DNA from 3 places in the Streptomyces sp. NPDC003284 genome. Region 2 is predicted to be linked to each of the others. Evidence: riboswitches for the same ligand, from Rfam matches in the RefSeq annotation. Region 2 holds a riboswitch; each other region holds the start of a gene.
The links. A riboswitch is a leader RNA that binds a small molecule or an ion and turns the genes downstream of it on or off. The one in region 2 is predicted to bind cobalamin.
Positions count from the first base shown of each region.

Region 1: another riboswitch for cobalamin. It lies ahead of ACWDYF_RS23490 (ribonucleoside-diphosphate reductase subunit alpha); the one in region 2 lies ahead of metE (5-methyltetrahydropteroyltriglutamate--homocysteine S-methyltransferase).
Region 3: another riboswitch for cobalamin. It lies ahead of ACWDYF_RS02570 (ABC transporter substrate-binding protein); the one in region 2 lies ahead of metE (5-methyltetrahydropteroyltriglutamate--homocysteine S-methyltransferase).

Region 1 is NZ_JBSFSI010000011.1:189,888-200,384, reverse strand. Features, by position in the region: gene ACWDYF_RS23505 (GlxA family transcriptional regulator) at 1-399, opposite strand, end outside; gene ACWDYF_RS23500 (hypothetical protein) at 493-756, shown strand; gene ACWDYF_RS23495 (ribonucleotide-diphosphate reductase subunit beta) at 669-1,688, opposite strand; gene ACWDYF_RS23490 (ribonucleoside-diphosphate reductase subunit alpha) at 1,688-4,060, opposite strand; cobalamin riboswitch at 4,184-4,320, opposite strand; gene ACWDYF_RS23485 (GNAT family N-acetyltransferase) at 4,383-4,889, opposite strand; gene mctP (monocarboxylate uptake permease MctP) at 4,992-6,602, opposite strand; gene ACWDYF_RS23475 (DUF3311 domain-containing protein) at 6,599-6,877, opposite strand; gene ACWDYF_RS23470 (GntR family transcriptional regulator) at 7,026-7,790, opposite strand; gene ACWDYF_RS23465 (extracellular solute-binding protein) at 8,254-9,537, shown strand; gene ACWDYF_RS23460 (carbohydrate ABC transporter permease) at 9,675-10,497, shown strand, end outside.
Region 2 is NZ_JBSFSI010000004.1:417,692-428,188, reverse strand. Features, by position in the region: gene ACWDYF_RS11860 (energy-coupling factor transporter transmembrane component T) at 1-227, shown strand, start outside; gene ACWDYF_RS11855 (ABC transporter ATP-binding protein) at 224-1,855, shown strand; gene ACWDYF_RS11850 (ECF transporter S component) at 1,852-2,808, shown strand; gene metE (5-methyltetrahydropteroyltriglutamate--homocysteine S-methyltransferase) at 2,805-5,117, opposite strand; cobalamin riboswitch at 5,271-5,515, opposite strand; gene ACWDYF_RS11840 (SGNH/GDSL hydrolase family protein) at 5,739-6,917, shown strand; gene ACWDYF_RS11835 (helix-turn-helix domain-containing protein) at 6,969-7,580, opposite strand; gene ACWDYF_RS11830 (EamA family transporter) at 7,755-8,591, shown strand; gene ACWDYF_RS11825 (GrpB family protein) at 8,660-9,235, opposite strand; partial or broken gene ACWDYF_RS11820 (transposase family protein) at 9,431-9,993, opposite strand; gene ACWDYF_RS11815 (hypothetical protein) at 10,390-10,497, opposite strand, start outside.
Region 3 is NZ_JBSFSI010000001.1:558,819-569,315, reverse strand. Features, by position in the region: gene ACWDYF_RS02595 (MgtC/SapB family protein) at 1-717, opposite strand, end outside; gene ACWDYF_RS02590 (ABC transporter permease) at 1,304-3,067, shown strand; gene ACWDYF_RS02585 (ABC transporter ATP-binding protein) at 3,103-4,479, shown strand; gene ACWDYF_RS02580 (ArsR/SmtB family transcription factor) at 4,473-4,877, opposite strand; gene ACWDYF_RS02575 (hypothetical protein) at 5,269-7,467, opposite strand; cobalamin riboswitch at 8,002-8,147, shown strand; gene ACWDYF_RS02570 (ABC transporter substrate-binding protein) at 8,178-9,254, shown strand; gene ACWDYF_RS02565 (FecCD family ABC transporter permease) at 9,251-10,354, shown strand; gene ACWDYF_RS02560 (ABC transporter ATP-binding protein) at 10,351-10,497, shown strand, end outside.

The DNA.
Region 1 (10,497 bases), on a different contig from region 2:
GGCCGCGTGGTGCCAGTGCACCGCGCAGCGCCGCCCCTCCAGCAGTCCGGCGGCGCCCAGCACGAACACGCCGGAGCACACGCTGAGCACCCGCGCGCCCCGGTCGACGGCCCGTCGGAGGGCGGCCAGCAGCTCGGGCGGGTAGACCCGGGTGGCGAAGTCGTTCCCGGCGGGCACGGCGATCAGATCGGCCTCGTCGAGCCGGTCCAGCCCGTACGGCGTGGTGATGCCCAGGCCGCCGACATGGGTGCCCAGCGAGGGCCCCTCGGCGGAGACCACCGCGAAGTCGTACCGGGGCAGCCCGTCGTCGCTGCGGTCGATGCCGAAGACCTCGCAGACCACACCCAGCTCGAAGGGGTGCACGCCGTCCAGCAGGACGGCGGCCACGTTCTGCAACATGCCACCAGTGTGCCGCACCGATGGCAGGAATTTGAAGGTCTACGGCAGTCCTGCCACTCACGGTCAGGAGTGTCCGGCGCGACAGTGGTGTGCATGAACGCAGACCAGACAGAAGCCCTGATCGGAATGCTCTTCACCTTCGGACTCCTGGCCCTGATGGTGCTGCCCTCGGTGCTCGGCATCCTGCGCGACCGGCGCATCGACCGCAGCATCAGGGAGGCACAGCAGGCCCACCGGGACCAGGAGTCCGCGACACATGAGCCGGAGGCTCAGAAGTCCTCGTCCAGGTCGACGGTGCCCTCCACCGCGACCTGGTACGCGGACGGACGCCGCTCGAAGAAGTTGGTCAGCTCCTGAACACCCTGGAGCTCCATGAAGGAGAAGGGGTTCTCGGAACCGTAGACCGGAGCGAAGCCCAGGCGGGTCAGCCGCTGGTCGGCCACGCACTCCAGGTACTGCCGCATCGACTCGGTGTTCATCCCCGGGAGGCCGTCACCGCACAGGTCGCGCGCGAACTGCAACTCGGCCTCGACGGCCTCCCGCAGCATGTCGGTGACCTGCTGCTCCAGCTGGTCGTCGAAGAGGTCCGGCTCCTCCTTGCGCACGGTGTCCACCACGTCGAACGCGAACGACATGTGCATCGTCTCGTCCCGGAACACCCAGTTGGTGCCCGTGGCGAGACCGTGCAGCAGACCGCGGCTGCGGAACCAGTAGACGTAGGCGAAGGCGCCGTAGAAGAACAGGCCCTCGATGCAGGCGGCGAAGCAGATCAGGTTGAGCAGGAAGCGCCGGCGGTCCGACCTGCTCTCCAGCCGGTCCAGCTTCTCGACCGAGTCCATCCACTTGAAGCAGAACTCCGCCTTCTCGCGGATGGAGGGGATGTTCTCCACCGCCGCGAAGGCCGCCGCCCGGTCCTCCGGGTCGGGCAGGTAGGTGTCCAGCAGCGTCAGATAGAACTGGACGTGCACGGCCTCCTCGAACAGCTGGCGCGACAGGTACAGGCGCGCCTCCGGGGAGTTGATGTGCTTGTAGAGCGTGAGCACCAGGTTGTTGGCGACGATCGAGTCACCGGTGGCGAAGAACGCCACCAGGCGGCCGATGAGGTGCTGCTCGCTCGCGGTGAGCTTGGCGAGGTCGGCGACGTCCGAGTGGAGGTCGACCTCCTCCACGTGCCAGGTGTTCTTGATGGCGTCCCGGTAGCGGTCGTAGAAGTCCGGGTACCGCATGGGACGCAGGGTCAGTTCGAAGCCCGGGTCGAGCAGGTTCTTGTCACGGTTGGTGCTGGTCATCACTGGCAGGCCTCGCAGGACTCGGGGTTCTCAAGGGAGCAGGCGACCGCGTCGGGGTCGGCCACCTGCTGGGCGGGGACGGCGGCGCGGGTCTGCGCCTGGGCGGCGCGGGCGATCCGGGTCGCCGGACGGGAGCGCAGGTAGTAGGTGGTCTTCAGCCCCTGCTTCCAGGCGTAGGCGTACATCGAGGAGAGCTTGCCGATGGTCGGCGTCTCCAGGAACAGGTTCAGCGACTGCGCCTGGTCGAGGAACGGGGTGCGGGCCGCGGCCATGTCGATCAGAGAGCGCTGCCCGATCTCCCACGCCGTGCGGTACAGCCGCCGTACGTCCTCGGGGATCCACGCGAAGTCCTGCACCGAGCCGTTGGACTCGCGCAGCGCCTCGCGGGTGCGGGCGTCCCAGACGCCGAGCGTCTTGAGGTCGCGCACCAGGTAGGAGTTGACCTGGAGGAACTCGCCCGAGAGCGTCTCGCGCTTGAACAGGTTGGAGACCTGCGGCTCGATGCACTCGTAGACGCCCGCGATGGAGGCGATGGTGGCGGTCGGCGCGATGGCCAGCAGCAGCGAGTTGCGCATGCCGACGGCGGCGATCCGCTCGCGCAGGGCCGCCCAGCGCTCGGGCCAGGTCAGCTCCACGTCGTAGTGGTCGGGGTGCAGCACGCCCCGGGCGGCGCGGGTCTTCTCCCAGGCGGGCAGGGGCCCGTTGCGCTCGGCGAGGTCGGTGGACGCCTCGTAGGCGGCCAGCATGATCCGCTCGGCGATGCGGGTCGACAGGGCCTTCGCCTCGGGGGACTCGAAGGGCAGCCGCAGTTTGAAGAAGACGTCCTGGAGGCCCATCGCGCCCAGGCCGACCGGCCGCCAGCGGGAGTTGGAGCGGCCCGCCTGCTCGGTCGGGTAGAAGTTGATGTCGACGACCCGGTCCAGGAAGGTGACGGCGGTGCGGACCGTCTCGTCCAGCCGCTCCCAGTCCAGGTCACCCGTCTCGGGGTCGGCGAAGGCGCCGAGGTTGACCGAGCCGAGGTTGCAGACCGCCGTCTCCCCGTCGTCGGTGACCTCCAGGATCTCCGTGCACAGGTTCGAGGAGTGGATGACGTGGCCGGGCTCCGCCGTCTGGTTGGCGGTGCGGTTGGCGGCGTCCTTGAAGGTCATCCAGCCGTTGCCGGTCTGCGCCAGGGTGCGCATCATCCGGCCGTACAGCTCGCGGGCGGGCATCGTCTTCTGCGCGAGCCCGGCCTCCTCGGCCCTGCGGTAGGCCGCGTCGAACTCGTCGCCCCACAGGTCCACCAGCTCCGGCACGTCCGCCGGGGAGAACAGCGACCACTGCGCGTCGGCGTTGACCCGGCGCATGAACTCGTCCGGCACCCAGTGCGCCAGGTTGAGGTTGTGGGTGCGGCGCGCGTCCTCACCGGTGTTGTCGCGCAGCTCCAGGAACTCCTCGATGTCGGAGTGCCAGGTCTCCAGGTAGACGGCCGCCGCGCCCTTGCGCCGCCCGCCCTGGTTCACCGCGGCCACCGAGGCGTCGAGGGTCTTCAGGAACGGCACGATGCCGTTGGAGTGCCCGTTGGTGCCGCGGATCAGCGAACCGCGCGAGCGGATGCGGGAGTAGGCCAGACCGATGCCGCCCGCGTGCTTGGAGAGCCGGGCGACCTGGTGGTAGCGGTCGTAGATGCTGTCCAGCTCGTCCTTGGGGGAGTCGAGCAGATAGCAGGAGGACATCTGCGGGTGGCGGGTGCCGGAGTTGAAGAGCGTGGGGGAGGAGGGGAGGTAGTCCAGGCGGCTCATCAGCCCGTAGAGCGCGGCGACCTCGTCGACGGCCCGGGTGCTGTCGTCCTCGGCGAGACCGGCGGCCACCCGCAGCATGAAGTGCTGGGGCGTCTCGATCACCTTGCGGGTGATCGGGTGCCGCAGCAGGTAGCGGCTGTGCACGGTGCGCAGGCCGAAGTAGCCGAAGCGGTCGTCGGCGGACGGGTCGGCCAGCGCGTCCAGGCGGGCCGCGTGCAGCCGGGTGAACGCGGCGGTCCGGTCGGCGATCAGTCCCTCCCGGTGGCCCACGGCGACGGACTCGGTGAAGGAGGTGACGCCCTGGGAGGCGGCCTCGGCCCGGATGGAGAGCGTCAGCAGGCGGGCGGCGAGCCGGGAGTAGGCGGGGTCCTCGGAGATGAGCCCGGCGGCGGCCTCGGTGGCCAGCTCCCGCAGCTCCGCCTCGTCCGCGCGGGCCGAACGGCCGCGCAGCGCGGCGGCGGCGACCCGGCCGGGGTCGGCGTCGGGGAGGTCGGCGGTCAGCTCGGTCAGGGTCCGCAGCAGCGCGGCACCGGGACCGTCGTTCTCCAGGCGGCCCTCGGCTGAGACCGGATCGGCGGGCGCGATGGTCACGTGTGGCTCTCCCTCGCTCGGCACGGAGCCTCGGCGAGGGCAGGGAGCGGCAGCACGAGCGCGCACGGCGCCGCGTCCACCGGCCCATTCCGCGAGGCCCGGACGTCAGACACCCGGACCGGACGGCCGGGCGCACTGTCGGCAGGTCCTCGGACTGACGCTCGTATGCGGCCATAAGGGCATGTGCGTACGAGTACACCGTTGCGGGACAGTTCCGGATTCGCACCGGATTCCCCTGCGACGACAGCGAGGATGAGCATACATCTTGTGCCGGGTGTGGAAGCCACCCCCATATGTTGTGTCGCGTCGACTGCGGAGGGTGTCAGAGGGTCAACGCGTAGGTGAGCAGCCGGATGTCGTCCAGGTGGGGCAGGGGGTTCCAGTCGCGCCGCGGGGTGCGGACGAAGCCCAGGCGCTCGTAGAGGCGGTGCGCGGTGTGCATGGTGCGCTGGGTGGACAGCACCAGGCGCACACAGCCCGCGGTGGCCCGCGCCCGGTCCGCGCAGGCCCGCACCAGGGCCTCGCCCGCGCCCCGGCCGCGCGCCGCGCGGTCGACCGCGAGCATGCGCAGCTCGGCCTCGCCGGGGCCCGCGATATCCGCCATGGGCCCGCCGGACGGCACGAAGGCGATCCCGCCGAGCACCTCGTCCCGCGCCACGGCCACCAGCACCTCGCAGGCCGCCGACCGCCCGGCGACGTCCCGCAGCACGTCCAGATACGGGTCGTCGGCTCCGAAGTCCAGCAGGCCGTCCCGGAGGTACGCCTCGGCGGTGATCTCGCCCAGGGCGGCGTACTCGCCGGGCAGCGCCGGCCTGATCACGAGGTCCATGACCCCGAGTGTGCCGCACGGACACGGCGACGGGCCGCCGGATTCTCCCGGCGGCCCGTCGGCCCGGTCGAAGGCGTCGGCCTCCTCGAAGGGGGCGTCCGCTCAGTGGGCGCTGCCCGCCGTGGCGGGCGGCAGCTCGGCGGAGACACCGGCGTCCCCGGCGTCGGCCGTGTAGTCCTCCGGACGGGTCTCGTCGACGCCGTCGGGGGCCTTCAGAGCCCTGAGGACGAAGGTCAGGACCACGGCGACGGCCACGTTCAGCACGAACGCCGTCATGCCGATGTAGCCGATCTCGCCGATGCCCGGGATCTCCTTGGCCGAGCCGCCGAAGTGCTTCTGCGTCGGCGAGGCGACCCCGTAGGCCGCGACCGTGCCGTAGACCATGCCGACCGCCCAGCCGGCCAGCAGCGCCCAGCGGTGGAACCAGCGGGTGAACAGGCCGCCGACCAGGGCCGGGAAGGTCTGGAGGATCCAGATGCCGCCGAGCAGCTGGAAGTTGATGGCCACGGTCTTGTCCATGGTCAGCACGAAGACCAGCGCGCCCACCTTCACCAGCAGCGAGACCAGCTTGGAGACCCGGGTCTCCTCCTTGGGCGTCGCGTCCGGCTTGATGAAGTCCTTGTAGATGTTGCGGGTGAACAGGTTCGCGGCCGCGATCGACATGATGGCCGCCGGTACCAGCGCGCCGATGCCGATGGCCGCGAAGGCGATGCCCGTGAACCAGTCCGGGAACATGTCCTCGAACAGCTGCGGGATGGCCAGCTGGCCGTTCTGCACCTTCACACCCGCCGCGATCGCCATGAAGCCGAGCAGCGCCAGCAGACCCAGCATCAGCGAGTACAGCGGCAGGATCGTGGTGTTGCGGCGGATCACCTCGCGGCTGCGCGAGGACAGCGTGGCGGTGATCGAGTGCGGATACATGAACAGCGCCAGCGCGGAGCCCAGCGCCAGGGTGGCGTACGTCCACTGGCCGCCCGAGGCCGGTGCCAGTCCGCCCGCCCCCGCCTTGCTGTACTTCTCGGAGGCCGCCGCGAAGATGTCGTCGAACCCGCCCAGCTTGATCGGGATGTAGATGATCGCGACCGCGATGACGATGTAGATGAGCGCGTCCTTCACGAACGCGATCAGCGCGGGCGCGCGCAGCCCCGAGGAGTACGTGTACGCCGCCAGCACGCCGAAGGCGATCAGCAGCGGCAGGTCCTTCACGAACCAGTTGGTGTTCTCGCCGCCGCCCACGCCCATCACGTCCAGCACCGCCTGGATGCCGACGAGCTGGAGCGCGATGTACGGCATGGTGGCGAGGATGCCGGTGAGCGCCACCGCCAGCGACAGGCCCTTGGAGCCGAACCGGCCGCGCACGAAGTCGGATGTCGTCACGTACCCGTGCTTGTGCGAGACCGACCAGAGCCGGGGCAGGAAGGTGAAGATCAGCGGGTAGACCAGGATCGTGTACGGCACCGCGAAGAACCCGGCGGCGCCGGTCGCGTAGATCGCCGCGGGCACCGCCACGAACGTGTAGGCGGTGTACAGGTCGCCGCCGAGCAGGAACCAGGTGATCCAGGTGCCGAAGGAGCGGCCGCCCAGGCCCCACTCGTCCAGGCTGTGCTCGTTGTCCGCCCGGCGCCAGCGCGCGGCCAGGAAGCCCATGACGGTGACGAGCAGGAAGAAGAAGATGAAGACGCCGAGCGCGACGCCGTTGACGCCGTCCTTCACCGGGCCGCACCGCCCTTCGCGGACGCGGAGTCACCGGTGCGGCGCCCGCGCTGGTCGTGCTGCCAGAGCCGGTGGGCGATCACCGTGAGGACCGTGGAGATGATCACCCACAGCATCTGGTACCAGTAGAAGAACGGGATGCCGATGAACGTGGGGTCGGTCTTCGCGTACGAACCGACCCACAGCATCGCCACGAACGGCGCGACGAGGCAGAGGCCGATGACCACCCGCAGGGGTGTCACCACCCCTTTGCCCACTCCTGGCCCATCTGACATGTGCGGCTCCGTTCCTGTGCTGGTCACCGGTGCGATGCGCAGGCAATCTAGGTCACGGTGACAAGCGAACGGAACCCCTTGTCCGGATACCGGTTCCACGGACATCGTCCGGGGACCGGGCGCAGGGGCACGGCGGGGCGGGGCGGGATCAGTCCATCGGCCTCTTCAGGCGCGCCACGAACTTGTAGCGGTCGCCGCGGTAGACCGAGCGCACCCATTCCACGGGCTGGCCGGTGCGGTCCTGGGAATGCCGGGAGAGCAGCAGCATGGGCAGGCCGACATCGGTGCCGAGCAGCCCGGCCTCGCGGGGGGTGGCCAGCGAGGTCTCGATGGTCTCCTCGGCCTCGGCGAGATGGACGTCGTAGACCTCGGCGAGGGCGGTGTAGAGCGAGGTGTACTTGACCAGGCTGCGGCGCAGCGCGGGGAAGCGCTTGGCCGAAAGGTGCGTGGTCTCGATGGCCATGGGCTCGCCGTTGGCCATGCGCAGCCGCTCGATGCGCAGCACCCGGCCGCCCGCGGTGATGTCGAGCAGGGCGGCGAGCCGGTCGTCGGCGGTGATGTACCCGATGTCCAGCAGCTGAGAAGTCGGTTCCAGTCCTTGGGCACGCATGTCCTCGGTGTAGGAGGTCAGTTGCAGCGCCTGGGAGACCTTCGGCTTGGCGACGAAGGTGCCTTTGCCCTGGATGCGTTCGAGCCGGCCCTCGACGACGAGTTCCTGGAGCGCCTGGCGCACGGTCGTGCGGGAGGTGTCGAACTCGGCGGCCAGGGTCCGCTCCGGCGGCACGGGCGTGCCGGGCGCCTGCGTCTGGGTCATGTCGAGCAGGTGCTTCTTCAGGCGGTAGTACTTGGGCACGCGCGCGGTACGGACGGTCGCCCCACCCTCGTTCTCCGCACTGCTGACGTCGGTGCTCATGCTCTGCCTTCCCGGCTCCAGTGCCGAAGCGACCGACTCCCGTCGGCCACGGCTCACATCGTGGCACGGCTTCTTGTGACGGGTGGCACCCGCACGCTCCGTGATCTCCTCTGTATACCGCCGTGACCCCCGCTGGTCTAGTCCATCGCCCGTCCCCGGCCCGGGTGGTCCACGCGAACAGGCGCGCGACCGGGGGGAAGTGACGGCCGGTGGTCCAGTGGAGCGGAGACGTCCGTTTGACCGCATGAGCAATGAAAGGTCCCTGCATATCGCGGTCCCATAACGGAGCACCTGAGCAGGTCGGCGCACCCTTGACAGCCCTATTGGTCTGGGCCAAGCTCCCCGTACTGGTCTACACCATTGGTCCAGGTCCCGGCCCCATGGGCGGTGTGCGCTGACGCTTCCGACTGTCGCTCAACCGCGGGGAGGCAGGGGGGTTTGTGGCATCCCTGAGGAGGGTGGCGTGAAGCGCAAGCTTGTTGCCGCGATCGGTATCGCGGGAATGATGGTCTCCATCGCGGCCTGTGGCGGCAGTGACGACGACAAGGGGGGCTCGAACGGTGCGGACGCCAAGGAGCTGACCGTCTGGCTCACCGTCGACGCGCAGAACAACTGGCCGGACCTGGTCAAGGCCGCCGACGACGCGGTGGTGAAGAAGCACCCGGGGCTGAAGGTCAAGCACGAGTACTACGGCTGGCCGGACAAGAACACCAAGCTCGACGCGGTGCTCGCCACCGACAAGGCCCCCGACGTGGTCGAGATGGGCAACACCGAGATGCTCGGCTACATGGTCAAGGGCGCCTTCGCCCCGCTGGACGCGTCGAAGTTCGACAACTCCTCCGGGTGGCTGGACGGCCTCAAGGCCTCCGTGACGTACGAGGGCAAGACCTACGGTGTGCCCTACTACGCCGGTGGCCGCGTCGCCAACTGGCGCAAGGACATCTTCGCGCAGTCCGATGTGAAGACCACGCCGAAGACCTACCAGGAACTGATCGCCGACCTGGACAAGGTGCAGAAGAAGCAGGGCGACAAGTTCAGCGCTTGGTACCAGCCCAGCCGTGACTGGTACGCCGCCATGTCCTTCGTCTACGACGCCGGTGGCTCCATCGCCAAGGAGGACGGCGGCCAGTGGAAGGCCAACCTCTCCTCGCCGGAGTCCCTGAAGGGCCTGAACGACTACAAGGCCGTCCTGGACAAGTACATGCACGGTGACAAGACCAAGGACGAGGCCGACCGGCCCATCGTCTACGGTCAGGGCAAGTCCGGCATGATCTTCGCCGCCGCCTGGGAGGGCGCGACCGCCGCCGACCCGAAGAACGACAAGGTCGGCAAGCTCGCCGACAAGGTCGAGAACTTCGTGATGCCCGGCCCGTCCGGCAAGAACATGCCGGTCTTCCTCGGCGGTTCGGACCTGGCCGTCCCGGTCAAGTCCAAGGCGCAGGCCGTCGCCGCCGAGTGGATCAACGCCTTCACCGGCACCGCCGGACAGAAGGGCCTGATCGCCAAGGGCAACCTGCCCAACAACAAGACCGACCTCGCGACGCTGAAGAGCGACCCGAAGACGGCGGTCCCGGCCACCGCGGCCGAGTCCAGCTGGTTCGTCCCGATGGCGCCGGGCTGGGGCCAGGTCGAGAAGGCCCAGGTGCTGCAGACCATGCTGCAGAGCATCGGCACCGGCAAGAAGTCGGTCGAGGACGCCGCCAAGGAGGCGGACGCCGCGATCGACAAGGTCATCAACACCAAGTGACCTGAGCGCAGGGCCCTGCCGCGGGCGGGGCCCTGCTTCTCGCACGGCCGTCTCACGGGGCCCGCTCCCCGTACGGCCGTGCCGGGCTTTGCCTTGCTTCGCCTTCGTACCACCTGACGGCCGCTGAGGAGCGCGCGATGAGTGCCGCAGACACGACCACCCCTGCCAAGGTGCCGCCACCGCGGCAGGCGCCGCCACCCGCCGCTGCGGACCGGCCCCGCAGAAACCGGACGTCGGGCGGCGCGGCGACCCCATGGCTGCTGCTCGCCCCCTGCCTGCTGATCCTGGCCCTGGTCATGGCCTACCCGCTGGTGCGGCTGGTCACGCTGTCCTTCCAGAAGTTCGGGCAGCCGCAGCTGTGGGGCTTCCAGGGGGCCGAGTGGGTCGGGTTCTCCAACTTCACCAAGGTGCTCAGCGACGACGAGTTCTGGTCGGTCGTCGTGCGCACCATCGTCTTCGCCGCCGGCTGCGTGATCCTCACCATGGTCATCGGCATGGCGCTCGCCCTGCTCCAGCAGCGGGTCTCCGGCTGGGTCAAGACGCTGATCAACATCGCGCTGGTGGCGAGCTGGGGCATGCCCGTCATCGTGGCCACCACCGTCTTCAAGTGGCTCTTCGACTCCGACTACGGCATCCTCAACGCGCTGCTGAGCAAGCTGCCCGGGGTCGAGCTGATCGGCCACAACTGGTTCGCCAGCGGCCCCCAGGGCCTCGCGGTGATCATGCTCCTCGTGGTCTGGGGCGCCGTGCCCTTCGTCGTCATCACGCTCAGCGCCGGTCTGACGCAGGTGCCCAAGGAGATGGAGGAGGCGGCCCGGCTCGACGGCGCCGGCGCCTGGGGTGTCTTCCGCTATGTCACCCTGCCCATCCTCAAGCCGGTCCTCGTGATGCTCACGACCCTGTCGGTCATCTGGGACATGGGCGTCTTCCCGCAGGTGTTCGTCATGCGCGGCGGCCACC
Region 2 (10,497 bases):
ACCCCTGGCTGCTGCCCGAGTGGGCCGTCGCCGGCAGCGGGGTGCTCTCCGCGATCCTGCTGTTCAGCGACCTCGGCTACGACCCGGCCCAGCTCAACCCGACCTTCTATCCGCTGACCTGGCCCGGACTCCCGGTGGTGCCCGCCGCCGCGGTCCTGCTCGCCGGCACGGCCGGATTCCTCGCCCCCGAGCCCGCAGCCCCCGTCCGGAGAACCGACACACCGTGATCACCTTCGACCAGGTCACCGTCCAGTACGACGACGCGCCCGCCCCCGCCCTGCGCGACCTCGACCTCACCGTCGAGGAGGGCGAACTCTGCCTCGTCGTCGGTCACACCGGCGTCGGCAAGTCCACGCTGCTGGGCGCCGTCAACGGCCTCGTGCCGCACTTCACCGGCGGCACCCTGTACGGACGGGTCACCGTCGACGGCCGCGACACCGCCGCGCACCCGCCGCGGGAACTGGCCGACGTCGTCGGTGTGGTGGGCCAGGACCCCGCCGACGGCTTCGTCACCGACACCGTCGAGGAGGAACTCGCCTACGCCATGGAGCAGTTGGCGATCCCCCCGGCCACCATGCGCAAACGCGTCGAGGAGACCCTCGATCTGCTCGGCCTCGCCGACCTGCGCCACCGCGCCCTGCACGAACTCTCCGGCGGCCAGCAGCAGCGCGTCGCCATCGGCTCCGTGCTCACCGCCCACCCCCGCGTCCTGGTCCTGGACGAACCGACCTCCGCGCTCGACCCCACGGCCGCCGAGGAGGTGCTGGCCGCCGTCACCCGGCTGGTGCACGACCTCGGCGTCACCGTGCTCATGGCCGAGCACCGCCTCGAACGCGTCGTGCAGTACGCCGACCGCGTCATCCACCTGCCCGGCGACGGCACCGCCCGCGCCGGGGCGCCCGCCGACGTCCTGCGGACCTCGGCCGTCGCGCCGCCCGTCGTCGAACTGGGCCGCGCGGTGGGCTGGTCCCCGCTGCCGCTGTCCGTCCGCGACGCCCGCCGGGCCGCCGCGCCGTTGCGGGCCCGGCTCGCCGACCGCACCCCGGGCCCGGTGCGGCCGCCCGCCGCCGGTGAGCGGCCGCGCCTGCTGACCGCGCGCGGGGTCACGGTCGCCTACCGGGGGGTGCCCGCCGTCCGGGCGGTCGACCTCGACCTGCGGTCCGGCGAGGTGACCGCGCTCATGGGCCGCAACGGCTCCGGGAAGTCCTCCCTGCTGTGGGCGTTGCAGGGCTCCGGGCCGCGCCGCGCGGGCACCGTCGCCGTGACCCGCGCCAACGGCACCGCCGACCCGCACACCGTGCCCGCCGCCGAGGCCCGCCGCCTGGTCGGCCTGGTCCCGCAGACCCCCGCCGACCTGCTCTACCTGGAGAGCGTGCGCCAGGAACTCGACCAGGCGGACGCCGAGTCGGGCACCCGCGGCGAGGCCCGCCGCATCCTCGACCGGCTCGCCCCCGGCATCGACGACGCCACCCACCCGCGCGACCTCTCCGAGGGGCAGAAACTGGCCCTGGTCCTCGCCATCCAGCTCTCCGCCGCGCCCCGGAACCTCCTGCTCGACGAGCCGACCCGCGGCCTCGACTACCGGGCGAAGAGCGAACTCATCGCCGTCGTGGACGCGTTGGCGGCCGAAGGGCGGGCGGTCGTCATCTCCACCCATGACGTGGAGTTCGCTGCCCGCGCCGCCGACCGGGTCGTCGTCATGGCGGAGGGAGACATCGTCGCGGACGGTCCCACGGCCGAAGTCATCGTCTCCTCGCCCGTGTTCGCCCCGCAGACCGCCAAAGTCCTCGCACCTCTCGCCTACCTGACGGTCGGCCAGGTCGAACAGGCCCTGGCCGAGGAGGCGGCGGGATGAAGTCCGCGATCCGGCTGACCCCACGGGTCGGTGCCGTGGTGACGCTGGCCGCGCTGCTCGGCCTTGTCGCCTTCTTCTGGCCGTTCGTCGTCGCGCCCGGCCGCTTCGGCTCCAACTACGCGCCCGTGCTCATCTTCGGCGTGCTGCTGGTGCTCATCCTGTGCGTGGTCCTCTCGGAGATCGCCGAGGGCGGCATCGACTCCAAGGCGCTCGCCATGCTGGGCGTGCTCTCCGCCGTGAACGCGGCCCTGCGTCCGCTGGGCGCGGGCACCGCCGGGATCGAGACGGTCTTCTTCGTCCTGGTCCTGGCCGGGCGGGTCTACGGCCCCGGGTTCGGCTTCGTCCTCGGCTGCACCTCGCTGTTCACCTCCGCGCTGATCACCGGCGGGGTCGGGCCGTGGATGCCGTACCAGATGTTCGGCTGCGCCTTCGTCGGCATGCTCGCCGGATTCCTGCCCCGGGCCACCGGCCGCCGCGAGGTGCTGCTGCTCGCCGTCTACGGCTCCCTGTCCGGGTATCTCTTCGGGTTCCTGCTCAACCTGTCCTTCTGGCCCTTCTCCCTGGACCCCAACAGCTCCATCGCCTATCTGCCCGGCCTGCCCTTCACCGAGCAGTGGCACCGCTACCTCGCCTTCGACCTGGCCACCTCGCTGGGCTGGGACACCGGCCGGGCGGTCACCAACTTCGTGTGCGTCCTGCTGGCGGGACCCGCCGTGCTGACCACCTTCCGGCGGGCCGCCCGCCGGGCCAGGTTCCGCGCCCCGGTCCGCTTCGCCGGGCCCCGGCACGCCGACGCGCCCGCCCCGGCCGGTGAGCCGGAGCGGGCGCGCGTACGGTCGAGGACCGGGGAGATCACCGACGGGACCAGGGAGACCGAGGAGACCGCTGGGCCCGGTGGACCCGGGGCGCCCGGTGGGGACCGGGACGGCCCGCAGCTCCCCGCCGCCGGTTAACCCAGTTCGGCGCGCACCCGGCGGGCCGCGGCGACCAGGTTCTCCAGGGAGGCGCGGGTCTCTGGCCAGGCGCGCGTCTTCAGACCGCAGTCCGGGTTGACCCACAGTCGCTCCGCGGGAATGGCCCCGAGGCCGGCGCGCAGCAGCCCGGCCGCCTCCTCCACACTCGGCACCCGCGGCGAGTGGATGTCGTAGACACCGGGACCGGCCTCGCGCGGATAGCCGTGCGCGGCGAGTTCCCGGGCCACCTGCATGTGCGAGCGGGCCGCTTCGAGGCTGATGACATCCGCGTCGAGGTCGTCGATGGCGGCGACGATGTCCCCGAACTCGGCGTAGCACATGTGGGTGTGGACCTGGGTGTCGGGACGGACCCCGGACGTGGTGAGCCGGAACGCCTCCGTTGCCCACGCCAGATAGGCGGGCCGGTCGGCGGCGCGCAGCGGCAGCGTCTCGCGCAGCGCGGGCTCGTCGACCTGGATGACCGAAGTGCCCGCCGCCTCCAGGTCGTTCACCTCGTCGCGCAGGGCGAGGGCGACCTGCCGCGCGGTGTCGCCCAGCGGCTGGTCGTCGCGCACGAAGGACCAGGCGAGCATGGTCACCGGTCCGGTGAGCATGCCCTTGACCGGCCGGTCGGAGAGCGACTGCGCGTACGTCGTCCAGCGCACCGTCATCGGCTCGGGGCGGGAGATGTCACCGGCCAGGATCGGCGGGCGGACATAGCGGGTGCCGTACGACTGGACCCAGCCGTGCTGGGTGGCGAGGTAGCCGGTGAGCTGCTCGGCGAAGTACTGCACCATGTCGTTGCGTTCGGCCTCGCCGTGCACCAGGACGTCCAGGCCGGTCTTCTCCTGGAAGGAGATCACCTCCTGGATCTCGGCCCTGATGCGCTCCTCGTACTCGGCCGTGCCGGTCCGGCCGGCCCGCAGGTCGGCGCGGGCGGTGCGCAGTTGGGGGGTCTGCGGGAAGGAGCCGACGGTGGTGGTGGGCAGCAGCGGCAGTCCGAGCCGGGCGCGCTGGGCGGTGACCCGCTCGGCGTACGGCTGCCCGCGGCGGGCGTCCGTCTCGGTGACGGCGGCGGCGCGGGCGCGCACGGCCGGGTCGTGGGTGAGCGGGGACTGCTCGCGGGAGGCCAGGTCGGCGCGGTTGGCGGCGAGTTCGGCGGCGATGGTGTCGGTGCCCCGGGCGAGGCCCTTGGCGAGGGTGACGACCTCGGCCGTCTTCTGCCGCGCGAAGGCCAGCCAGCGCAGGATCTGCGGGTCGATGTCCCGCTCCGGCGCGGTGTCCAGGGGCACATGGAGCAGGGAGCAGGACGCGGAGACGTCGACGCGGTCGGCCAGGCCCAGCAGGGTGCCGAGCACGGACAGCGAGTGCGCGAGGTCGTTGACCCAGATGTTGCGGCCGTCCACGACACCGGCGACCAGCCGCTTGCCGGGCAGTCCGCCGGCCGCGGCGAGCGCGTCCAGGTTGGCCGCCGCGGGCCCGGTGAAGTCCAGCGCGAGTCCGTCGACGGGGGCCTTGGCCAGTACCGGCAGGGCCTCGCCGAGGCGGTCGAAGTAGGACGCGACCAGCAGCCGGGGCCGGTCGGTGAGGGCGCCGAGGTCGCGGTAGGCGCGCCCGGCGGCGTTCAGCTCGGCCGGGGTCCGGTCCTGCACCAGCGCGGGCTCGTCGAGCTGCACCCACTCGGCGCCCGCCGCGCGCAGGTCGGCCAGCACCTCGGCGTACACCGGCAGCAGCCGGTCCAGCAGCGTGATCGGGTCGAAGTCGGCGGCCACGCCCGGCGCGGGCTTGGCCAGCAGCAGGTAGGTGACGGGGCCGACGAGGACCGGACGGGCCGTCAGACCGAGCGCGAGGGCCTCCTTCAGCTCGGCGACCTGCTTGGCGGAGTCCGCCGTGAACACCGTGTCCGGGCCCAACTCCGGCACCAGATAGTGGTAGTTGGTGTCGAACCACTTGGTCATCTCCAGCGGAGCGACGTCCTGGGTGCCGCGCGCCATCGCGAAGTAGCCGTCCAGCGCGTCGGCGGCCACGGCGTCCCGGTGCCGGGCCGGGATCGCGCCCACCATGACGGTGGTGTCCAGCACGTGGTCGTAGTACGAGAAGTCGCCGGTCGGGACCTCGCCGACACCGGCCTCGGCCAGCGACTGCCAGGTGGCGCGGCGCAGTTCGGCGGCGGTGGCCCGGAGGGCGTCGGCGTCGACACGGCCCTTCCAGTAGCCCTCGACGGCCTTCTTCAGTTCCCGGTCCGGTCCCTGGCGGGGGTGGCCGTACACGGTGGCCCGTGCTGCCGCGGCTGCGGACGTGGTGGTCACGGAGATCTCCTTCGCGAGATGAATCCCTGAGATCCCGGGGACGGGACGAGAGCGCGAAGGGTCACGGCACCGGACGGCGACGGCGTGCGGCCGTCCGTCCGATGTGTGCGCCGACCCGCCCTCGAGGTCACCGGGATGTCCGCGCGCGAGTGGTTCACGCGCGGGCAGTTGGCAGGTCTTCGGACTCGCGGGCCCGTCCTCGCCGTACCGATCCGACCAGATCCGTACGAGGGGGACACCTACTGGCCGTCGCTTCCCAGGCCCCGTCCGGGGCCCAGTGCGTATGACGGCGGTCGTTCCCGCTCACCGCTGCGGGGCAGTCCCGGATTCTCACCGGGTTCCCTCTTGCGACGCATCCCGCCTGGCGGACGGGGCGAACCAGCTGCACGGCACACCCTACGGGTCGGTTCCCGGCGACGGGGGATCACGTCCACCATGCGGATGTCGCGCTGAGACGCGTGGACCACCCCGGCGGGCCGCGCCTCTCATGGCTTTGGGCTACAGTGTTTAAGTGATTGCCTAAAAACCTTAGGGAAAACTCGACGACTCTCAGGCAGCAGGCAACAAGCAGTACCTCAGGCAGTCAGGCAGTCAGGCAGTACAGGAACCGGAGCGGCCCCCATGAACCCCCCGTACGACCGGATCACCACCCCCGTCACCGCGGACCTCCTGCGCGGCTTCCTCGATCTGGAGGAGACCGCGCACGGACTGCTGCCGCACCGGCTGCCCGCCCGCGCCCGCCGCCAGATCCCCGACGCGCAGCTCGCCATGGCCGAGTCCCAGCCCTCGGGCGTACGGCTGGTCTTCCGCACCCGCGCCACGGACATCGCACTGGACACGCTCCCCACCAAGCGCCGCTACGCCGGTGCCCCGGCCCCCGCGGACGGCGTGTACGACCTGCTGGCCGACGGCCGGCTCGTCGCGCAGGCGACGGTGCCCGGCGGCAACGTCCGTGTCATCACCGACATGGTCACCCAGGCGGCCGAACTGCGGGAGGGGCCCGCGGGCACCGCCCGCTTCACCGGCCTGCCCGAGGGCGACAAGGACATCGAGATCTGGCTCCCGCACACGGAGACCACCGAGCTGATCGCCCTGCGCACCGACGCCCCCGTGGAACCGGTGGCGGACCGCGGGCGCCGGGTGTGGCTGCACCACGGCAGCTCCATCAGCCACGGCTCGAACGCCACCCATCCGACCGGCACCTGGACCGCCCTGGCCGCCGCCGGGGGCGAGGTGGACCTGGTCAACCTGGGCTTCGGCGGCGGCGCGCTGCTCGACCCGTTCACCGCCCGCGCGATGCGCGACACCCCGGCCGACCTGATCAGCGTCAAGATCGGCATCAACATCGTCAACGGCGACGTGATGCGGCTGCGCGCCTTCGGTCCCGCGGTGCACGGCTTCCTCGACACGGTCCGCGAGGGCCATCCGGCCGCACCGCTGCTGGTCGTCTCGCCCCTGCTGTGCCCGGTCCAGGAGGACACGCCCGGCCCCCTGATGCCCGACTTCTCCGACGGCACCCTGCGGTTCCGGGCCACCGGCGACCCGGCCGAACGCGCCGCCGGACGCCTCACGCTCACCGTGATCCGCGCCGAGCTGGCCCGGATCGTCGCCGAGCGGCAGGCCGACGACCCGCACCTGTACCACCTCGACGGCCGTGAGCTGTACGGCGAGCGGGACCACGCCGAGTTCCCGCTGCCCGACGAGATCCACCCCGGCCCGGCGGCCCACCACCGCATCGCCCACCACTTCACCCGGCTCGCCTTCGGCGCGGGCGGCCCGTTCGCGGCCGCGGCCGGGTGACCGGGTGACCGGGCACCGGCGTCCGTCCGCGCGGTTCCGGGCTCGCGGTGGTCAGTCGGTGCCCGCACCCGTCCCCGTACCCGCACCCGTCCCTGTTCGCGGCGGGAGCTGGACGGTCATGACCAGATGGCAGGTCCCGGTGCCGGACCCGCGGTAGGTGTGCGGGACATCGCCGCGGAAGGCGGCCGTCTGCCCGGCGGCGACGGGGTGTTCGGTGCCGTCGACGACGAGGACCATCCGGCCGCGGGTCACACTGACGGTCTCCATGACCCCGGCCTGGTGCGGATGGCTCGGGTACTCCTCGCCGGGTTCGAGCCGCCAGCGCCAGACCTCGACCGGCGCGGCTCCCGGGGTGGTGAGCATCAGCCGCGCCTCGCCGCCGTGCTCGCCGGACCACAGCGGAGCGACGTCCTCGGCGGCCACGACGCGCACCCGCTCCTCGCCCGGCCCCTCCACCAGCGCGGAGACCGGGACACCGAGGGTGTCGGCCAGCCGGACCAGGGTGGCGAAGTTCGGATTGCCCTGAGCCTTCTCCAGGCCGACCAGGGCTCCCTTGCTGACCTGGGCGCGGCGGCCGAGTTCGTCCAGGGACAGCCCGGCGCGGGTGCGGGCCGTGCGCACGTTGTGCGCGAGCGTCCGCAGGGCCGCCTCTGTCTCGGCCATCCGATCACCTCTCTGCGACTGTCTCCGCAACCGGTCTCCGCAACCGGTCTCTGCGCCTGTCTCCGCGACCGGCCACTGTCGGTCGGTACATCGGACCGTACGGTCATTCGGTTGACATATCCCGGTCGGTCCGTTGTACGGTCTGGTCGTTCCACTGATGGTAAGGGATGGACCGTGATCGCTCTGCTGCTGGCCCTGGGCAGTTCCCTCGCCTACGGCTGTGCCGACTTCCTCGGCGGCCTCGGCGCCCGCAAGGCCCATGTGCTGCGCACCGTGCTGGTCGCGGCCCCGGCCTCGCTCGCGGTCGAGCTGCTGCTGTGGCCGGTGCTCGGCGCCTCGTTCAGCCCGGCCGCCCTGGGCTGGGGCGCCGCCTCCGGTGTCGCCTCGGCCCTGGCGTTCGCCCTGCTCTACCGGACCCTGGCGATCGGTCCGATGAACGTACTGTCCCCGGTGACCGCGCTGGTGTCCGCCGCGCTGCCGGTGACCGTGGGCCTGCTCCAGGGCGAGCACCTGGCCGCGGCCGGACTGATCGGACTTCCCCTCGCGCTCGTCGCGGTCGTCCTGGTCAGCGCCGGGCCCGGCTCCAGGTCCGCGCGCCCTTCCCGTACGGCGCTGCTGCTGGCCCTCGGCGCGGGCGCCGCCATCGCCGTCCAACTGGTCTGCCTGCACCAGACGCCGTCCGGCAGCGGCGTGGCCCCGCTGATCACCGGGCGGGCGGTCTCCTCGGCCGTCGTCCTGGCCGCGGCCGGGATCCTGCGCCGCAGGCTCGGCCCGCAGCGGCCCGCGTACGCGCTGTCGGCGGCGGCGGGCGCGCTGGACTCCGTGGCGAACCTGCTGTTCCTGTGCGCCGCCCGCAGCGGTGACCTGAGCGTCGTCGCCGTGATCACCGCCCTCTATCCGGCGGGCACTGTCCTGCTCGCCCGGGGCGTCCTCGCCGAACGGGTCCATCGCACCCAGCTCGTCGGGCTGGGCGCCGCCGCCGTCGCGGTCAGCCTGCTCGCCTTGGCCTGACCCGCCGCTGCGCCGCCCTGCGCGAACCGGGTGAGCAGGGCGCTGGAGAGTTCGGCCTCGGCGGCGGCCTACGCCTCCGGCACCCGCCAGCCGGTCCCGGCCGCCCAGAGTTCGGCCGCCCCCATCAGCACCTCCGTGGCCGGTGCTTTGATCTGCCCGTAGTCCGCGAGGTCCGGGACGCTCCGGGCCAGCCGTTTCTTGAACGCTCCCCAGGAGCGACAGGCGGTGTCGTCGGCCCGCAGGTAGTCCCGGAAGAGCAGGGCGAAGCGGACGTTCGGGCCGCCCGCCTCCCGCAGATGCACATTGCACCGCCGGGCGCCGACCGGCGGCGCGAACACCAGCTTGCGGCACTCCTGGCCGCCCGAGACCTCGGTGCGGTTCCAGGGCTCGGGGCGGCGGCGGAAGCCGATCGCCGCGAGCAGTGCGGTCTGCCGGTCCGTGTCGACGGCTCCGACGCGGACCTGGATGTCCACACAGTCCTTGGCGGCCAGACCCGGCACCGAGGTGGAGCCGACATGGTCCACCGCCAGGGCATGCCCTCCCAGCGCCTTGCGCAGGACCCCGGCCAACCGCTCGAAATCCACGGCCCATTGCGGCCGGTAGTCCAGCACCGCCACCGGAGCCGTCTCGTCGGGGAAGGGCATGCCTCCATCATGCCGGAGGGGGGCTCGCCCCTTCGACGACTGGGTCACAGGTCCTATTGAGTAGCTGCGGACGATGTGCGGCTGTCGCTGGCGTCTGCGGAAGAAGCGGCGACAGATGCCGCGCGTCCCCCACCAAATCGCTCACACCCCACCGGCGACCCAGAACCCGCGACCCAGAACCCAAACCGTTTCGGCTCAATAGCGCTCCAGGGTGAGGACTGGCTTTGGCGATGTACGTCATGCGGTACGGACGGCAGTGGGACCTGGTGCCCCGTGCCACCGCCAAGGCCCGGTTGACGGTCTCCTCGGCAGGGGTGAGTTCCTGCGGGGGCCTGCGCTTGATGTCCGTGGTCAGCTACGGACCGCCTCCCTGGTAGGCGAGATCGGCCAGGAGGGGAACGCCCTGGCGCTCGCAGATGCGGATGATCCGGTGGGTACGGGGGCGGTCAGGTCGTGGGCGCGGCCCGCCGGCGCGGGTGAAGCCACAGCAGTCGGCCGTCCGGATCGGTGACCACCTGTGCGTTCACTCCGTGCCGACGACGTTTGTGAGAGTGGTCCGCGCGTGAGTCGCCGACCCGGCCGTACTCGGCGAGGGTGCCGTCCAGCAGGACGAAGTCGGGGTCGGCCTCGCGCAGGACTTTCGGTGGACCTGGCGCGCGACGGGCGAGCAGGTAAGCGACTGTGCTGGTGTAGGCGTGGGTGGTGGACTCGCTGATCCCGAACCCGGCAGCGATCTTTGCCAGGGTTGTGTACTCGCGCATGGGCGATGAGCACGGTGACCCACTCCACGCGTGCATGCGGCAGTTCGAGTGCGGCAGGATGGTTGGCCAACGAGGCCCCTGAGCAGTGTGGTTGAGACGTCAGACATCTCGATCGACTGCCCGGGGGCCTCGCTCGTTGCGCTTGACGGGCGTCGCCTGATCGGGGCCCGGTTCGAAGAAGCTCACTGTGGCCGGTCCTGCTGCTTACCGGTCACAGTGCCCCTGCGCAACCTGTCAGTCTGCCCTTCCGAGTGCATTCCCACCTATATCCACCCGGAGACCGAGTGAGCCCTGCCGCAGGCGATATCTCGGGCTACTCGGGCATTATTCAGGCATCTAATGTCAAGGCGGACATGGCACTCATGTGGCATAACTTTTTACCTGGAAGGGTGATCAGTAGTGAGCCATGATCTGTTTCTGGGGATGCCCTAGTGCCTCACCAACGGCTTTGATTTCGCCGTTCGTCAACCACGAGCGGCCCGGGTTCCACACTGAGATGTC
Region 3 (10,497 bases), on a different contig from region 2:
CCCCCGTTCTGTGTCGGCAGGGGTGTCGTCGAGGTGCCAGTGCAGATCGCGCACGCCCGGCACCAGCGACAGCCGTGCGATGAGCTGCTCCAGGCTGCGGGCGGGGTCGCCGGTGAGGACGACCTCGGCCCGCAGGTCGGTGGTCTCGCCGGCGCCGCGGCCCACCCGCAGCCCGGTGGGCGCGAGCCCGTCGCCGGTGAGCCCCTGGAGCAGCAGTGCGCGCACATGGGTCTCGTCGCCGCGGTCGCAGACCAGGTGGACGGCGGCGTGTACGCCCCCGTGGTCGGGGTCGCGTTGCGGTACGCGGTCGATCAGCCGTCCCGCCGGGCGCAGCAGCAGGTGGACGGCGATGACGACGGCCGTGCCGATGAGGCACAGGTCCAGCCGGCCGGACGCGGCGAGTACTCCGACCGCCGCTGAACACCACAGCGTGGCCGCGGTGTTGAGGCCGCGGACCCCGCCGCCCTCGCGGAGGATGACGCCGCCGCCGAGGAAGCCGATGCCTGAGACGACGTAGGAGGCGACGCGGGTGGGGCTGCCGGAGTCGCCGACCGCCTCGCTGTAGAGGACGAAGAGGGTGGCGCCGACGGCCACGAGGGCGTTGGTGCGCAGGCCGGCCATGCGTGCGCGCCACTGACGCTCGACGCCGATCAGGGCGCCGCAGCCGCCGCCGACCGCGAGCCGGAGTGCAAAGTCGAAGGTGGCCAGGTCCGCCATGGGAATCTCCCTTGGCCCCGCCGGAACAGGGACGGGTCGAGGGCACGGTGGCGGCCCCGACGCGGTGCGCGAGGACTACCGGGTGCCCGAGGGGTGGGGGGACACGGGGGTGAGGGGCCGGATACGGCCCGGACTACTGCTGCGATCCATGTCGCTCACCTCCTCGGCAGGGCCGGCCTGACCCCTCCATACTTGCACATCGGCGCAAACAGACCCCTCCGATCCCGTCCAATCCCCTCCGATCGGTCTATTTGCGTATCGACGCAACAAGCGGCAGACTACCTGTCGGCACCCGCCTGTCACATCCCTGGACGGGCTCCGTGTGCCATCCCGGAACCGCACGACTGAACGGAGGCGATCATGGACATCGACCCACCCAGTCCGTGCTGCCTCCGCGGCAGTCTCTGACCGCTTCCGCACGTGACTGGCCGTGCTGCCCTCCGTCGAGGACGCACACGCGCTCCGTCGGAAGGCTGCGCCCGCGCGCGTCCACGCGCCCCGGTACGCGGCAACCATCCGCTCTCACCATCTGCTGCACCCGCGCCCCGGTACACCTGTGGCCACCGTGCGGTTGGAGGTTCCTGTGATGTCGTTCCGGACGAACACGTCCGCCCCCGCGACGCAGTCGTCGTCGTTGTCCGCCCGTTCCGCCGACCGCCTGTCCCGCTTCTCCTGGGTGGACGTGGTGGTCGCTGCCGCCGTGCTGGTGCTGCTCTACGTCGCGCTGCGGGTCGGGAAGGGGACCACGGTCTCGTTCTCCACCAGCCAGTCGGCGAAGGTGGATACCAGCATCGGTGAACTGCCGTACGACGCCGCGCGCTCCCTGCTGCGCATGTTCCTCGCGCTGGCCCTGTCCACCGTCTTCACCTTCGTCTACGCCTACGCCGCCGCCAAGAGCCGCCGCCTGGAGCGCATCCTCATCCCGGCGCTCGACATCCTTCAGTCCGTCCCCGTCCTCGCCTTCCTGACGGTGGCCGTGACCGGGTTCATCGCCCTGTTCCCCGGCTCCATGCTGGGACTGGAGTGCGCGTCGATCTTCGCGATCTTCACCTCGCAGGCGTGGAACATGACCTTCAGCTTCTACCACTCCCTCACCTCCCTGCCCCGCGAACTCGACGAACTCTCACGCTCGTTCGGCTTCACCCGGTGGATGCGGTTCTGGAAGGTGGAACTGCCCTCCGGGACGATCGGCCTGGTGTGGAACGGCATGATGAGCTTCGGCGGCGGCTGGTTCTTCCTCGTCGCCTCCGAGGCCGTCACCCTGGGCAACACCGACTACGCCCTGCCCGGCGTCGGCTCCTACGCCGGTGCCGCGATCACCGACGGCGACCTCGGCAAGGTCGGCTGGGCCATCGCCACCATGGCGATCATGGTCGTCGGGGTGAACTTCCTCTTCTGGCGCCCGCTGACCGCCTGGGCCGAGCGCTTCAAGAACGAGCAGTCCGAGGCCAGCGAGGTCCAGAAGTCCTACGTCCTCGACTTCCTGCGCCGCTCCCACTGGCCCCAGCTCCTCGGGCGCGCCCTGCATCCCGCGGGCCAGGCCCTCAGCCGGGCCGGCCGCGTCTTCGGCGTCGACGACCAGCCGCTGGTGATCGACCGCACCCGGCAGCGCACCGGCGACATCGCCTTCGCCCTGGTCGCCGGCGGACTGATCCTGTGGGGTCTGATCGACCTCGGCCACTACCTCCACGACCACACCGGCCTCGGCGTCTTCGGCGAACCCCTCCTCCTGGGCCTGGCCACCCTCGCACGCGTCGTGGTCCTGGTCGCCGTCGCGACCCTGGTCTGGGTGCCGGTCGGTGTGAAGATCGGCTTCTCGCCGAAGCTGACCCGCATCGCCCAGCCCGTCGTCCAGGTCCTGGCCTCCTTCCCCGCCAACTTCCTCTTCCCGCTGGCCGTCTGGTTCTTCCTGAGGACCGGGCTGACCATCGACATCGGCGGCATGTTCCTGATGGCGCTGGGCGCCCAGTGGTACATCCTCTTCAACACCATCGCCGGTGCCATGGCCATCCCCACCGATCTGCGCGAGGCCATGGACGACCTGGGCGTCACCGGCTGGCAGCGCTGGAAGCGACTGATCATCCCGGGGATCTTCCCTGCCTATGTCACCGGCGGCATCACCGCCTCCGGCGGCGCCTGGAACGCCTCGATCGTCTCCGAGGTGGTCGGCTTCGGCGGCACCACGCTCACCGCGACCGGCCTGGGCGCCTACATCGCCCATGCCACCGAGGCCGGGAACTTCCCCGAGCTGATCGCGGGAGTGGCCGTGATGAGCCTGTACGTCGTCTCCCTCAACCGCTTCCTCTGGCGCCGCCTGTACCGGCTGGCCGAGTCCCGCTACTCCCTGTGAACTTCCCTTCTGCTGATACGCGCTTGGAGCCAGCCATGGCGATGAATGTCCTCCCCTCGACCACGACCACCCGCCCTGCCGACGGTGACCTGCTGCTGGAGACCGCCGGTCTGACCAAGTCCTACGCCGGCGCCGACGGTGAACTGCCCGTCCTGTCCGGCATCGATCTCCAGGTCCGCGCCGGCGAAGTCGTCGCCCTGCTGGGCAAGTCGGGCTCCGGCAAGTCCACGCTGCTGCGCTGCCTGGCGGGCCTGCTCCCTGCCAGTTCCGGCACGGTCACCTACAAGAACACGCCCCTGACCGGAGCCAACCCCGGTACGGCGATGGTGTTCCAGACCTTCGCGCTGCTGCCGTGGCTGACCGTGCAGCAGAACGTCGAGCTCGGCCTGGAGGCCAAGGGGGTCGGCGCGGCGGAGCGCGCGGAGGCCGCCCGGCAGGCGATCGACCTGATCGGCCTGGACGGCTTCGAGTCGGCGTACCCGAAGGAGCTGTCCGGCGGCATGCGCCAGCGCGTCGGCTTCGCCCGCGCACTGGTGGTCGAGCCGGACGTGCTGATGATGGACGAGCCGTTCTCCGCCCTGGACGTGCTGACCGCGGAGAACCTGCGCGGCGAGCTGATGGAGCTGTGGGAGTCGGGCCAGTTCCCGACCCGGGCGATCGTGCTGGTCACCCATAACATCGAGGAGGCCGTGCTGATGGCCGACCGGATCGTCGTCCTCGGCTCTCGCCCCTACGGCACGATCCGCGAGGTCTTCGAGGTCGGCCTGGACCGCCCGCGCGACCGCAACGCAGCTGCCTTCGAGGACCTCATCGACCGCGTCTACCGCACCATGACCGGCCGGCAGAAGGAGGGCCGGACGCCCGGCCGCGCGGAGTCGGTCGAGCTGGACAAGCGCACCCCGGCCAACACCCCGCTCCCGCAGGCCAGCGTGGACGGCCTCTCCGGCCTGGCGGAAATGGTCCTCAACCGCGGCGGACGCTGCGACCTCGCCGACCTCGCCGACGACCTCGGCCTGGAGATCGACGACATCCTGCCCCAGGTCGACGCCCTCGACCTGCTCGCCTTCACCACCCTCACCGGCGACGACCTGCTGCTGACCGAGACCGGCGAGCGCTTCGCGGACGCCGACGTCCAGGAATCGAAGAAGATCTTCGCCGAGGCGGTCCTCAGCCACGCGCCGCTGGTCCAGCTCATCACCCGCAGCCTGCGCCAGAACCCCGGCCGCGCCCTGCGCTCCGGCTTCTTCCGCGACATCCTGGCTCACCACTTCACCAGCGAACAGGTCACGGTCCAGCTGGAGACGGCCACCGACTGGGGCCGGTACGCGGAGCTGTACTCGTACGATGCCGAGCCCCAGGAGTACCGGCTCGGCGAGAACGACGACGCCGGCACCCGGATCCCGGGCTACTGACCCAGCGCCAGCCGGGCGCCGAGCGGCCCGCGCACGACAGCGGGCCGCTCCTGCGCGGCCGCGGCGGGCACCTCGCCCCCGTCGCCGGGTCCCGGGGCGTCCTCGCCCGCGCCCACCAGCTGGGCCTCCTCCAGCAGAGCGCGTACAGCAGCCGCTCGGTAGTAGATCCGCGTGCCCTCCCGGCGCGTGGTCACCAGCCCGGCCGTCCGAAGCTTCGCAAGGTGCTGCGAGGTCGCGGCCACATGGGCGCCCAGGATCCCGGCCAGCGCGCTCACCGACAGTTCCCGGCCGCTCAGCGCCCACAGCAACCGGTAGCGCGAGGGGTCGGCCACCGCCTTGAGCACCGCCACCGCCCGTTCCGCGGCCTCCTCGTCCCACACCCGTTCTTGCGTACCCATGCAATTATGGTACCGGCGGCCCGTATCATCCGCCCGTGCCCACCCGAAGGGCCCGAGAGGAGCCCCCCGACAGCCCACGGCGCTCCAGGAAAACGCTGCCCGTTCCGTCCTGGAGGGGAGCCGTACGCCTCTCCTGGCGACGCGACCCACCCCGAAACCGGCCCTGACCTGCGACTCTCACGAGTCGGGACGACAGGATTTGAACCTGCGACCCCTTGACCCCCAGATCGATGGGGCGGGGGGAAAATCACGACATGTGCTGCAATCAGAGGGTGCACGGCGTGTATATCTGTACGTGCTGTGCACCCATCGACATGGACGCTGGTCCCCAAGTGCGCCACCTGACCCTCGGGCTGTCCTTGTCACAGACGGGCGCCAGGCGGAAAGCGGCTCAGGGAGCGGGGTGACGTCGCTTCCGTTCGGCTCGGCGTCGCAGATCGCGGATGACCTCGTACCAACGCGAGGAGCCGTCCCAGTCGCAGTCCTCCTGCCCGCCAGGCTCCCAGTCCGCGAGCTCGTCCAGCTGCTTGCGCAGGGCTTCCGATTCGACAGGAGCGTGGTAGGTGCGCTCGTCGTCGAGTTGGCCGGCGATGTCGTGGAGTTTGTGGGCAGCGCGGTAGTAAGAGAGTTGGGTGTCGGTCAGCCGGCGGGCAGAGTAGCCGCCGCACTTGCTGCACCAGTCCCAGTCGTCACGGGCCAGCAGATCGGAGACCCTGAGGAGGTCGTCGCTCTGCGCGAGACCTCGGTCCCGTGTGTGGCGGCAGAAGGGTGAATGTCCCTTGCCTTCAAACGCGGGATCCGCGTTCGTGGCGTAGATCTGCAGCGGCCCCAAAACTCCCAGTGGTAGGCCGCTGCCGCGGCGCCAGCGGTCGGTGCCGGGTGCTCGGAACGGCGTCAGGTCCAAGGGGCCGGGCGTGAGCAAGCCCTCCCAGACCGCGACCGACAGCGCGCCGGAGCGGCCGGTGTCGAGGCTCCGCAAGTCGGGAACGCCACGTGCCATGGCGAGCAGCCGCAGATTATGCTCCTTTTCGCGCTCCCCGTGCGCCCACTGGACAGCCGCCTGAGCCCCGCCTGCAAGACCCAGGTCGGCTCCGAAGCTGTCATCCTGACCTGCGCTGTCGTGGCCGAAGTGAGGGCCCTCGTCGGCCTCCGGTGCAGGGGCGACTTCCTTGATCCACGGGCCGAGCAGGCTTTCGGGAAGATCCGACGCGCCAGCGACAATGATCCCCGGCCAGCCCTGCTCGACGCGCTTCTCGATGGCTTGGACAGGTAGGACTTCCGCTCCTCCACTCGTCGAAAAGACGATGTAGAGCTGGTCGGCGGCGTACGAGTAGTTGCGCAGCGCCCGCAAGTGAGCACGGGTAACGGGCTGGCGATCGAAGACGGCGGTGTCGTCGAAGACCCCGGGCTGCACGGAGCCGGGATGCGCCTCGGAGACGCCTTCCGCCGGCGCGGCTTCGGCCCTGCGCTCGCAGGAGAGGACGCTCGAGGATGCGAGCAGTCTGTCGGCGACGAGGGTGGGGACCTTGAGCGTCAAGGTACGGCGGCTCCAGTCGGCGGTCACGGTCCAGGTCACCACCACGCCGAGGGTCCACCGATCCAGGCCGTTCAGGACATCACGTGTATCCCCGCGCGAAGGCTCCTTCGCGTCCTCCGGCAAGCGTGCCGTGACCCACACCGTCGGTGTCGGATCCGTCGCCGCGGCCGCGGCGCGGGCCTCGTCCTCCCATGACTGGATGAGGCGGCCGGCTCTTTCCAGAGCTTCCGCGTGCCCCTTCTTGTTGGACCTGATGCCCTCCACCAGGTCATAGCGCGTGAACGCCCGGGAGGCCGGTCCATCCCAGCCGCCTTCGGCCGCGTGCTGCCACCTGCGCCACAGTCGGCTCAGGCCGGTGGAAACCCGGCTGCTGTTGCCGAGCACCGCGAAAGCAGGATCGTCGGCGGGGAGCGAGGGCGTTCCCCGTTCCGCTGCCGCAGCGGCTACGACAAGACCGGCCGGCTCCACGAAGAGGGCCGCCTGCGCCCGGAGACTCTCGAGGTAGCCCTCCTTCGCCAACAGCTTCGGCCTCGCCCAGTCCGTCAGCCAAGGGAAGTGGGCGATGACGGACTGCGCTCGGTGAAGGCTCCCCGCGGCATGAAGCCAGCGGGACAAGACCCGCTCCTGCAGTTCCTCGGCCTCCCTACGCGCTTCCCACCGCTCGCTGTCGTCCTCGTTCTCAGCATCCCGTTCCGAGCGCAGGAGCTCGGCTGCGGCCTGCACCTCGTCCTGGGTCCAGTACACGTCCTCGTCCGGCTCTGCATAGGCCTGTAGCTGGTGAAGCAGTCCCGCCCCGCCGAGCGCTTCCACGAAGATGCCCAGCCCGGATGTCGGCCGGACCCTCGGGCCCCAGTCCGCGCACCCCGAGCAGAACCTGTCCACCACGTCCGCGCTCAACGCGACCTCGGCCGCCGTCACGTTGGCCGTGCGAAGCTGGCCGCATTCCCTCCGGACATGCAGTCTGGCATTCTTGCCCTTCGCCGAGTAGATGGTGATCTTGGTGCCCTCGAACGGCCCGAGCGGTACATCTGATGTCAGCACGTGGTCGCGCACGAACTCCCCCTTCTCATGCCTCACGAGCTTAGAGCCGAGCAGTGACACACGCCCCCGGACGAGGAGTCTCCAACCTCCGGTGTGCACAACTGCACTTGCCGTCGGCGGTGTGCACCGACTGACAGCGAGGCCGTAGCCCTGCCCGGTCTCGGTCAGCGCGCGGTCGATCTCGGCGATGATCTCCCAGCCGTGCCCGCTGACGAAGGTCGTCCCAGGCACACATTGGCAAGGCGCGGCCCCGCGCCGTTGCGCCCCGTCACCGAAGTCACCTCCCCCACGCACAGTGTGAGATCGACCTCTCGGACCGCCGACACGGCCTCGTGGGCGATGCCGTGACGAGCGGACATCCTCCGGCACGGGCCAGATCTCGTCACCGGACGGCAAGGCCGACAGCGGCTCCGGCGCCCGGAAGTCCAGCGTCGACGGCACGGCCTCCGCCGATGCCTCCCGCGGTCAGGTCAGTAGTCAGCGACACGATCGTTCTGCGCCGGGGCGGCTGACACATGCCCGACCCGGCTTTCTCGTTTACCTGATCATTACGTACGATCAACAGGTCAAAGCCGCGGCAGGAGCCAGGAAGCCGGTGCGAGTCCGGCGCGGTCCCGCCACTGTGACCGCGCACACCTTCCCGAAAGGGCGTGCGCGGGAGTCAGGTCACTGATCTGCTGCGGGCCCGATCCGAGGAGCGCGGACTCCGCAGGAGGCTTTCCATGCACGACGGTCACAGCCGTCCCCTTTGCTCTTTCTCTCCGTCGTCCATGGGCGCACCGGTGTACACGACCTCGCGCGGACACCGACCGGCACGTCTTGTCGCAGCCGTCACCGCTGCGTCGGCGCTCCTGCTGACCGCCGGCTGCGGCTCGTCCGGCACCACCTCCGGCTCCCCGAAGACAGGTGCCTCGGCGGCGAAGGACTTCCCCGTCACCATCGACAACTGCGGTGTGAAGACGACCTACACCAAGCCTCCGTCCCGTGCCCTGACCATTCACCAGCACCCGGCCGAGCTGATGCTCTCGCTGGGGCTGAAGGACCGGATGGTCGGCACGTCGTACCCCGACTCGGCGGTCCTGCCCGGCCTGCGCAAGGACTTCACGTCGCTCCCGCAGCTGTCGAAGGAGGCACCGTCGTTCGAGAAGGTCCTCGACACCGCTCCCGACTTCGTCTACGGCGGCTACGCCAGCGCGTTCGCGGAAAAGGAGGGCCGCTCGCGCAAGGCGTTCGCCGACGCGGGCATCAACACCTACCTCAACCGGGAGAACTGCGCCGGCAAGAAGGGGGTGACCATGGAGGACACCTACGCCGAGATACGCACGGTCGGCGAGATCTTCGGCGTCTCCGACCGCGCCTCCGCCCTCGTCTCCAGGCTCCGCAGGCGGGTCGACGAGGCGAGCGAGGCCGTGCGGGACGCGCATGACGTCTCCGTGTTCGTCTACGACAGCGGCGACAAGTCCGCTTTCACCGCGGGCGGCAAAGGCCTGGGCAACGAGCTGATCAAGCTGGCCGGCGGCAAGAACGTCTTCTCCGACCTGGACGACGTGTTCGGCGACGTCTCATGGGAGCAGGTCGTCGACCGCAAGCCCGACGTCATCGCCATCTACGACTACGCGGGCACCAGTGTCGCCCAGAAGAAGAAGTTCCTGCTGTCCCAGCCCGCCCTCGCCGACGTACCGGCGATCAGGAACAAGCGCTTCGTCGTGCTCCCCCTGACCGACACCCTCGTCGGCGTCCGCTCGGCGGACGCGGTGGGCGGCCTGGCGCGCGGACTGCACCCAGAGAGCTTCAAGTGACACCGCCCGCCGCGGACGCCGACAACAGTGCCGCGGTGAGGCAGGGCCGGCGAACGTCCAGCCGGATGTCGTTCACCGTCGTCCTGACCGTACTCGCCGTGCTCCTGGTCGCCTCGCTGACCGCCGGGCTCTGCCTCGGCTCGGTGCACGTGCCGCCCGGCCAGGTGTGGGGCATCGTCACGCACGCCCTCGGCGCCGACTGGAGCGAGCCCACCTGGACCCGGGCGCGGGAGACGATCGTCCTCGACGTACGCGGACCACGCGTCCTGCTCGGCGCGGTCACCGGCGCGGGCCTTGCCGTCGTGGGTACGGCGCTGCAGGCCCTGGTACGCAACCCGCTGGCCGAGCCGTACCTTCTCGGGGTGTCCTCCGGGGCCTCGCTCGGCGCGGTCGCGGTCATCGTGTTCGGGGTGAGCGTCTTCGGAACGGTGTCCCTGTCTGCGGCCGCGTTCACCGGGGCGCTGGGCGCGCTGGTGCTCGTGTACGCCGCCGCGCGCACCGGCGGTCGCATCACCGCACTGCGCCTGATCCTGGCCGGGGTCGCGGTCGCGTCGGTGCTCAGCGCGCTACTGAACCTGCTGCTCCTGACGACGGACGACGGCCACGAGGCGCGCACCGTCCTCGCCTGGACCCTGGGTGGTCTGGGAGGGGTGTCCTGGCGGGCGCTGTGGCTGCCGGGTCTTGCGCTGCTGCTCGGCATCGCCGTTCTCATGGTGCAGGCCCCGAACCTGAACCTGCTGCTCGCCGGGGAGGAGGCCGCAGCCACCCTGGGTCTGGACGTGGCACGGTTCCGGGCCCGGATGTTCGTCCTCGTCTCGCTGGTCACCGGTGTGCTGGTCGCGGCGGCCGGGCCGATCGGCTTCGTCGGCCTGATGCTGCCGCACATCGTACGGCTGTTCGTCGGCGGCGATCACCGGCGTGTGCTGCCGGCCGCCGCTCTGGGCGGTGCGGCGTTCCTCGTTCTCGCGGACATCGCCGCGCGGACCGTCGCGGCACCGCAGGAGATCCCGGTCGGCGTCCTCACCGCTCTGTGCGGAGGGCCGTTCTTCCTGTGGCTGATGCGGCACGACGCCCGCAAGAGCGCGGGAGGCGCGGCATGAGCGAGCTCCACGTCGAGGGCCTCACACTCACCGCGGGCGCCAGGCAGTTGGTCCACGACGTCACCTTGACGGCCCGCGAGGGCGAGACGATCGGCCTTGTCGGTCCGAACGGCAGCGGCAAGTCCAGCCTTCTGCGCGCCGTC